DNA from 2 places in the Uruburuella testudinis genome. Region 1 is predicted to be linked to the other one. Evidence: predicted binding sites of a transcription regulator. Region 1 holds the regulator's gene; the other holds the start of a gene.

Region 1 (4,429 bases):
CGGGTGTTAATATTATTAATATTGGTATGCATTTATAAATTATATATTTGTGTATTTTTAATATGAGGCCGTCTGAAAATTCAGACGGCCTGTTGACTGTTGTTAAAACACGCTTATACGGTTTGCGAATATTGTGCCTTGGTTTCTTTATGGCGCAAGTGGTAGTCGAACACCATGGCAATATTGCGGATGAGGAAGCGGCCTTTAGGGGTGACTTTCAGCCCGTTGGCTTTCAGATGCAGCAGGCCGAGTGCGGCCAGTTGTTGTAAATCGGCAAGCTCGTCTTTGAAATATTGGCTGAACGGAATGCCGAAGATGCTTTCGTAGAGCTGAAAATCGAGGGAAAAGCGGCACATCAAATCTTGAATGATGTTGCGGCGCAGGATGTCGTCGCGGTTGAGTTGGTAGCCGCGCATGACCGGTAGGCGGCCTGAGTCGATGGCGGCGTAATAAGCATCGATGTCACGCTCGTTTTGCACGTAGCTGCTGCCGATTTTGCCGATGCTGGAAACGCCGATGGCCACCAGATCGCAGTCGGCATAGGTGGAATAGCCTTGAAAATTGCGTTGCAGCCAACCTTCTTTTAAGGCGGTGGAAAGCTCGTCTTTGGGCTTGGCGAAGTGATCCATGCCGATAAATACATAACCGCGTTCGGTGAGGGTTTGCACGGCGTATTGCAAAATATCGAGCTTTTCTTCGCTGCCGGGCACGGCTTCGGTGTCGATGCGGCGTTGGGGTTTGAAAATATGCGGCAGGTGGGCGTAGTGGTAGAGCGCGAGGCGGTCGGGATCGAGTGAGAGTACGGTGTCGATGGTGGGCTTGATGCTTTCCAGCGATTGGTGAGGCAGGCCGTAAATCAAATCAACACTCACTGATTTGAATCCGGCTTCACGGGCCGCTTCGATGACTTCGCGCGTTTCTTCAACGGTTTGGATGCGGTTGACGGCCTGCTGCACTTTGGGATCAAAATCCTGAATGCCTACACTCATGCGGTTAAAGCCGAGCCGGCCGAGATGGTGTACGGTGTCGCGGCTTACTTTGCGCGGGTCGATTTCAATCGAATATTCGCCGCTGGGAATCAGTTGGAAATGTTTGCGTATCATGGCAAACACACGTTCGAGCTGGTCGTCGCTTAAAAAAGTGGGGGTGCCGCCGCCGAAGTGCAGTTGGGCGAGCTGGTGGCGGCCGTTGAGGTGCGGGGCGAGCAAATCCATTTCGCGTTCTAAGTATTCGATATAGGCATCGGCACGGGATTTGTCTTTGGTGATGATTTTGTTGCAGCCGCAGTAATAGCAGATGGTGTTACAAAACGGAATGTGGATATAAAGCGACAGCGGTTTGTTGAGCGCACCCAAGCTGCGCAATTGCAGGGCGTGGGTGTATTCGGGTTCGCCAAAACCGTTGTGGAAGCGGTCTGCCGTGGGGTAGGAAGTGTAGCGCGGGCCGCTGGCGGGCAGGCTGGCAATCAGATTGCGGTCGAATTCGGGTTGGGTGTTTGTGTGTATGGGTATGGTTTTCATGTTGTGTTCTGGTGTGTGAATGAATCAATTAGGCAAAGCTAAGCTAGTTTGGTAGAATGCCGATATTATGATAAACATGCCTTGACGTGAGTCAATACTCAATAAGTCGGGGCTGAATAAAGGTTGCCGATATGTCTGCACACACGAATTCAAACCAGCTCAAAGCCTTGTGTTCCACGTGTTCATTGCGTGAGTTGTGTCTGCCGGTGGGCTTGATGCCGACCGAGTTTGAGCAGCTGGATGCGGTTATCCGCCAAAGCCGCCGTCTGAAAAAGGGCGAATACCTCTTTCGGGCGGGCGAGCCTTTTACATCTCTGTATGCCATACGTACCGGTTTTTTCAAAACCACGGTGGCCAGCCAAGACGGCCGCGATCAGGTTACCGGCTTTTTTATGTCGGGCGAGTTGATCGGCATGGACGGCATTTGCTCGCATGTGCACAGCTGTGATGCGGTGGCGTTGGAAGACAGTGAAGTGTGCGAACTGCCGTTTGCCCATATGGAAGAGCTCGGCCAAAATATTCCCAGCCTGCAAACCCATTTTTTCCGCCTGATGAGCCGTGAGATTGTGCGCGACCAGGGCGTGATGCTGTTGTTGGGCAATATGCGTGCAGAAGAGCGCTTGGCGGCGTTTTTGCTGAATTTGTCGAACCGCCTGTATTCGCGCGGTTTTGCTGCCAATGATTTTATCTTGCGGATGTCGCGCGAGGAAATCGGCAGCTATTTGGGGCTGAAGCTGGAAACCGTCAGCCGCACCTTGTCAAAATTTCATCATGAGGGTCTGATTTTGGTGGAGCATAAACACATCAAAATCTTGGATCCGCAGGCATTGAAGAAAATGGTGTCAGGCTGTGCGCATGCGCTGTAAGGCATTGATTACAAGCATTTATGAGGCCGTCTGAAGCGTTTTCAGACGGCCTCATTATTTATCAATATTCAACGCATGCGGTTTTATATTCATACAAAAGTAAGCCGGCAAGACAGCCAGTCGAATGCAGTACGCACGCGCGGCGACGAGTTAGTCGGTTAGATTATTGTTGTGAATGGAGATTAAATCGAAAAATCTTCTTCAATCGGCATATACAGCATTTTATCAATACGCTCGCGTGTCAGTTGCGGGGCAAACAGGTTGATAAAATCATAAGTGTAACCGCGTAGGTAGGTATCCGGCCGTAGAGCGATATAAGTGGAAGAAGGTTCGAACAAATGATCGGCATCAACCAGCTGCAAATCGGCATCGTTTTTGGGGTCAAACGCCATTTTGGCCATAATGCCTACGCCCAAGCCGAGTTTGACATAAGTTTTCAATACATCGGTATCGGCGGCGGAAAGCGCTACTTTGGGCTGCTCGATGCGTGCTTTTTGAAAGGCGCGGGCGATGCTGCTGCCGTTGTTGAAGGCGAATTCGTAAGTGACGAGGGGGTAGCCGCTCAAATCGTTGATGCTCAAAGGGTGGCGGCAATCGAGCAGCGGATGGTCGTGCGGCACCACAATGGCGTGCGTCCATTCATAGCAGGGCAGTTTGCGCAATTCGATATGCTCATCGATAGACTCGGTGGCGATGGCAAAGTCGGCCTCGCCGCTGCCCACCATTTGAGCGATGGCGGTAGGGCTGCCCTGTTTGATGCTTAATTCGACTTTGGGATAGCGCTTGACAAAGTCGGCCACGATGCGCGGCAGCACATAACGCGCTTGGGTGTGGGTGGTGGCGATAGTAAGCGAGCCGCTGTCGTGGTCGGTAAATTCGCTGCCGATATTTTTAATATTCTGCACATCCCGCAAAATGCGTTCAGAAAGCTCCAATACGGCTTTGCCCGGCTGTGATACCGAAACCACACGCTTGCCGCTGCGGATAAAGATTTGAATGCCCAATTCTTCTTCCAGCAGGCGGATTTGTTTGGAAATGCCCGGCTGCGATGTAAACAGTGCGTCGGCGGCTTCGGAAACATTCAAATTGTGGCGGTAAACTTCCAGGGCGTAGCGTAATTGTTGTAGTTTCATAAGTGTAGGGTAGGGCTGTGCGGAAAAATGTGGGTTTTGTGCGACACGGTGCGTTAAATGTAGCATATTTCATGAGGCCTTGCCCGTTTTCTCCTTTTTTCAAAGAAAGCTTTTGTTTTTACAGAAACTATCTTGGTTTTGTAATATATGGGCATTTTATGGGCCCTCTCCGGGTGTTGCGTTTGTGCAACGACAAAGCCGCAAGCAGCGCAATTTGGTTGTAAATAAATGACACAGGATTGATTTTTCGGCATGATTCATAATTAGGAAGCGGGCCGTTTCGCAGTTGTGCTCAGGCAGCGCGCTATTGACAGTTTGCCCTTAGCTTCTTATAGTGCAAACCTGATATATCCGATTTGCCGCCGTTATTACAGCGGCCTGTATATTGGTGATTTGTGGCGTTTACACTCCGGTGTGGCCGTTGCATAACAATTTTTGATGAGGGAATAAAATGACCAAACAGCTTAAATTAAGCGCCTTGTTCGTTGCTCTGGTAGCTTCAGGCACCGCAATGGCCAGCGAAGCGCATACCAAACACGGTTACACCGTTGATCGTGAACAAACCGTGGTTCGCAACAACTACGGCGAGTGCTGGGAAAATACCTACCTGGACAAAGCGACCCAAGGCCGTATCGAATGTGGCGATGCCACTCCGGTTCAATCTGCTCCCGAATATGCTGACGAAACTGTTGCCCTGTCTGCCCAAACTCTGTTTGGTTTCGACCGCGACAACCTGCGTCCTGAAGCAAGCGAAACCTTGAATGCGCTGGCCCAACGTTTGAGCGACACCAACGTTGAAGCCGTACGTGTTGAAGGCCACACCGACTTCATGGGCTCTGAAGCTTACAACCAAGCATTGTCTGAGCGTCGTGCCAACGTGGTTGCCAACTATCTGGTTAACCGCGGCGTT
Region 2 (4,429 bases), 600 kb from region 1:
CGGCATTGCGCACCGGAATGCCTTTTTTGTTTTCATCTTTCATGGTAATGCGTATCGGCTCATGCCCCAACCGTTTGCGCATCGGTTCGCCAACCTTAAAATTCAAAGCCATCTGCACGCTGTCGGGCAAATCGGCCGTGATGCTCATGTTTTTACCGTCAAGCAATATCGGCATTTTGACGGCAATCTGCTCGTTGCGCCCGTTTAAAACCAGCTCTGGCACAATCTCCATCAATTCTTGGCGCAAATCCACCGCACCATCAAAGTTGATGCGGCCATTGGCAAGATAGTTTGCCAGCCCCGGATATTTCTGCAAAGCATCAGCCATTTTATTGCCCAAACCACGACCCGCACCGCCCGATGTCAAGGCCTGCATCAAATCCCGGCCGGTTGCAGACATCAGGGCATCCTGATCTGCTTCAGCACCCTCAGCACCTGCTGCCTCACCATCGGTTTGGCCGTCGGCCTGCCCGGTACGCTCGCGCCCCCACCCGGCCACTTCAGGCGCAACACCGTCTTCCTGCTTGCTTAAATATATCCTTGATTCGCCACTGAAATTATAGCTGTAATCCTGCTTCAAACTGCGTGCCATCGAAATCTGCATCATTTCCTGCGGCGTTTTACCGCTCAAGCTGTTGCAACCGCTCAAACCCAATGCTGCCAATGCCGCAGCCAATAATGTTGTTCTCATCTCCTGCCCCTTTATTTATCATGTTTATAGGAATTTCATACTACGATAGAAAATCGGGCTATGCCAGCAATAGTGGGGGAAATTCGCTATAATCTTATTTTTACCTGCGGCTGCGCCCTTTACCATGTCTTACACCGTTACCCTTGCTCCCGATCAAACCGCTTTCACCGTTAACAGCGGCGAACCGATTTTAGCGGCGGCCAAACGCCAAAACCTCAACCTGCCCCATTCTTGCCAAAACGGTATTTGCGGCCAATGCAAAGCCGATTTAATCAGCGGCGAAGTCGAACAAGGCCCGCATGCCGAGCTGGCACTGAGCAGCGAAGAAGCGGCCAAGGGCAAGATTTTAATGTGTTGCTGCACCGCCAAAAGCGACGTGCAGTTGAAAGTGCCCGGTTATAACGGCGCCGACGCACCGCCGGTCAAAACCCTGCCCGTGCGCGTTTGCAGTGTTGACATCCGCCACGACATGGCCATCGTCAAGCTCTCGCTGCCCAAAGCGCCGCCGTTTGTATTTTGGGCCGGCCAATATATCGACTTACTCTTGAAAGACAACCACACCCGCAGCTATTCGATAGCCAACAGCCCCGCTCAGACCGATATGCTGGAGCTGCATATCCGCAAGCGCGAGGGCGGTTTGTTTTCCGGCATGCTGTTTGGCGAAGAAGCGGCCGTCAAAGAAAAAGCCATTATGCGCATCCGCGGCCCATTGGGCACGTTTACCCTGCAAGAGAGCGACAAACCGATGGTGATGCTGGCCACCGGCACAGGTTTTGCCCCCATTCAAAGCCTGTTGCAACATATGATAGACACCGGCAGCCGCCGCCCGGTGCATCTTTATTGGGGCGCCCGCAAAGCAGCCGATTTATACGCCCTGCCCGCCGCCGAAGCCCTGCTGGCGCAATTACCCGATGCAAAATTCACTCCGGTGCTCTCCCGCCCTGATGAAGGCTGGAACGGCGCCCGCGGCTATATTCAGGCACATGTGGCGGCCGATTATGCCGATTTATCGGGTTATGAAGTGTATGCCTGCGGCTCGACCGACATGATTGAAGGCGCACAAAAACACCTCGAAAACGAGCGCGGCCTACCGCCCGAAGCCTTTTTTTCCGATGCTTTTTCACCCGCCGTCTGAACAACAACCGGCCAAACCGCCCCGCCCGGGCGGTTTTTTTGATTTCAGGCCGGCTGCCAAACAAGCCATCCGCCCCGAAAAAACAGTTTATTTTCAATATTTCCCACGCAATGGTGCCAACATTGACTTGCATCAAAACCTGATAATGGTTTTTATCTATAATCACACCCAGCAAATAATGAAATCAACAGCAAACAAAGGGAACACAACATGGAACTGCTGAACGAATTATTTAAATCGCCGGTAGGCATCTTATCAATGATTACTATTTTATTTGTGATGGTGATTGCAACCTTTTTATTTTTTTGGGTAAAAAAGCAAGCAGACAGCAGCCCGAAAAATTGATTTACCGTTATCTCTTTCCTCTTGATGTGTGTGTGTTTGGGTGTGGTTTCGTACCACACCTTTTTTTTGCCTTCACAAATTGGAACAACCGCCGCTACCGCCCCGAATCCGCCTGTTTTACGCTATAATCACACCAGTTTTTTCAGACGGCCACTTCCATGCACGCCCAGCTGCTCACGCTTAAAATCCGCAATGCCGACTATATCCGCATGATTGAAACCCACAGCCGGCAATTCAGCCGCGCCGAACACGATTTGCTGGCCGAAATTCTCGCTACTTTCGAATTCGACGTCGTGCAGGCGCAAGCACTGACACAGGCCGTGATGCAGCAAGCCAAATTCGACCCCAACGCGCTGCACATCGAAGAAGATGATGAAGACATTACCGGCGTATGCCCGCACTGCCTCAACCCGCCCGTGCCGCCGCTGCGCGATTACCAAATGTGGCGGCAGATGCGTGCCCGATGATTCCGGGAAACTGCCGGAAAGTCTAGGGTGTCCTAACCATTCAGAATGATTCAGATTTTTTGTGATAAAAGTACAGATACAAGGCAAAAAACGCAGCAAGATGGACATCTTGCGAGGATTTTTAACACAGCAGATGTGCTTTTAGCGCAAAAAAGATGATGATATATGAATTGTCATGACACCCTAGGCCGTCTGAAACCGTTTTCTGTTTTCAGACGGCCTGAGGGTTTGATAGCCCGTTTAAAAAACGGCTACTACAACTTATTCGAAAAACAACCCGACCAAATTAATTTACCTTATCCACTTGCCCTTAGGGTGTTTTCTTCATCCCCCTATGGCTTATTTTTGTGGACGGGTATCACAAGCCAAGCCGGGCAATTTCAGGTATCATTCTTACTGCCCTTTTCCTCAAGCCGACACCCATGCTGCAAACCGACAACCTTACCGCCGCCGCACCACAACGCATCATCAGCGCCCAAAACATCTCTTCGCAAGAAGAGCTGCTTGAGCGCGCCCTGCGCCCGAAAACGCTGGCCGACTATATCGGCCAGGCCAAAGCCAAAGAGCAATTGGCCATTTTTATCGAAGCGGCCAAAAAGCGCGGCGAAGCGCTCGACCACACGCTGCTGTTCGGCCCGCCCGGTTTGGGCAAAACCACACTGGCGCACATCATCGCCAAAGAATTGGGCGTTAACCTGCGCCAAACCAGCGGCCCCGTGCTCGAACGCGCCGGCGACCTGGCCGCCCTGCTGACCAATCTCGAACCGCACGATGTGTTGTTTATCGACGAAATCCACCGCCTCAGCCCCGTGGTAGAAGAAATTCTCTATCCCGCGCTGGAAGACTACCAGCTCGACATCATGATCGGCGAAGGCCCCGCCGCCCGTTCGGTCAAAATCGACCTGCCGCCGTTTACCCTCGTAGGCGCCACCACCCGCGCCGGCATGCTTACCAATCCGCTGCGCGACCGCTTCGGCATAGTTTCGCGGCTGGAATTTTACGAACATGCCGATCTGGCCACCATCGTCACCCGTTCGGCACAACTGCTGCAACTGAATATGGGCGGCGAAGGCGCAATGGAAGTAGCCAAACGCAGCCGCGGCACCCCCCGCATTGCCAACCGCCTGCTGCGCCGCGTGCGCGATTACGCCGAAGTGAAACACAGCGGCGTGATTAACGCTGAAACCGCCGATGCTGCCCTTTCGATGCTGGATGTGGATGCAGCCGGGCTGGATGTGATGGACCGCAAGTTTCTGGAAGCGATTTTATACAAATTCAGCGGCGGCCCCGTCGGCCTGGAAAACGTGGCCGCAGCCATCGGCGAATCCACCGACACCATCGAAGACGTTATCGAACCTTATCTGATTCAGCAAGGTTTTCTGCAACGCACCCCGCGCGGCCGCATGGCTACCGAACGCAGCTATCGGCATTTCGGGCTGCCGGTCGAAAAATAACGGCGGCTCATCTTTGATCAGTTTTTCAATCGCTGCTCGGCAAACAACCTTACGGGGCGCTACCCTGCTTTCCGCCGCATGCTGTTCAAATATATAAAAATAATACACGTTGATGTAAGGTATGCGGCACAGCCTCGCACGATTTGAAATTTATTGTTTTGCGTCATACCCATTCACAAAAATAATCTCACGGCGTCGACCTGCCTCATCGTACTGTTTTACTGTCTTCCGCTCGCCGCCTTGCTCGCTTACTTTTATGAATAGATATAATGCAATCAACAAAGGCCGTCTGAAAATATTTTCAGACGGCCTGATAAACAACATATTCCGATACTAC

Evidence for each region. The regulator FNR, encoded in region 1, switches genes on or off when oxygen is low (the NO sensors DNR and NnrR bind a similar motif). The targets are predictions, from matches to a motif close to TTGATNNNNATCAA.
Region 2: the regulator FNR is predicted to act here: its motif matches at 1,949-1,962, upstream of LVJ83_RS05725 (DUF3149 domain-containing protein).

The regions. Positions count from the first base shown of each region.
Region 1 covers NZ_CP091508.1:644,116-648,544, forward strand. The annotation lists gene hemN (oxygen-independent coproporphyrinogen III oxidase) at 114-1,520, opposite strand; gene fnr (fumarate/nitrate reduction transcriptional regulator Fnr) at 1,652-2,386, shown strand; gene LVJ83_RS02910 (CysB family HTH-type transcriptional regulator) at 2,569-3,519, opposite strand; gene LVJ83_RS02915 (OmpA family protein) at 3,971-4,429, shown strand, end outside.
Region 2 covers NZ_CP091508.1:1,239,727-1,244,155, reverse strand. The annotation lists gene LVJ83_RS05735 (hypothetical protein) at 1-691, opposite strand, end outside; gene LVJ83_RS05730 (2Fe-2S iron-sulfur cluster-binding protein) at 816-1,826, shown strand; gene LVJ83_RS05725 (DUF3149 domain-containing protein) at 2,037-2,171, shown strand; gene LVJ83_RS05720 (hypothetical protein) at 2,330-2,638, shown strand; gene ruvB (Holliday junction branch migration DNA helicase RuvB) at 3,061-4,092, shown strand.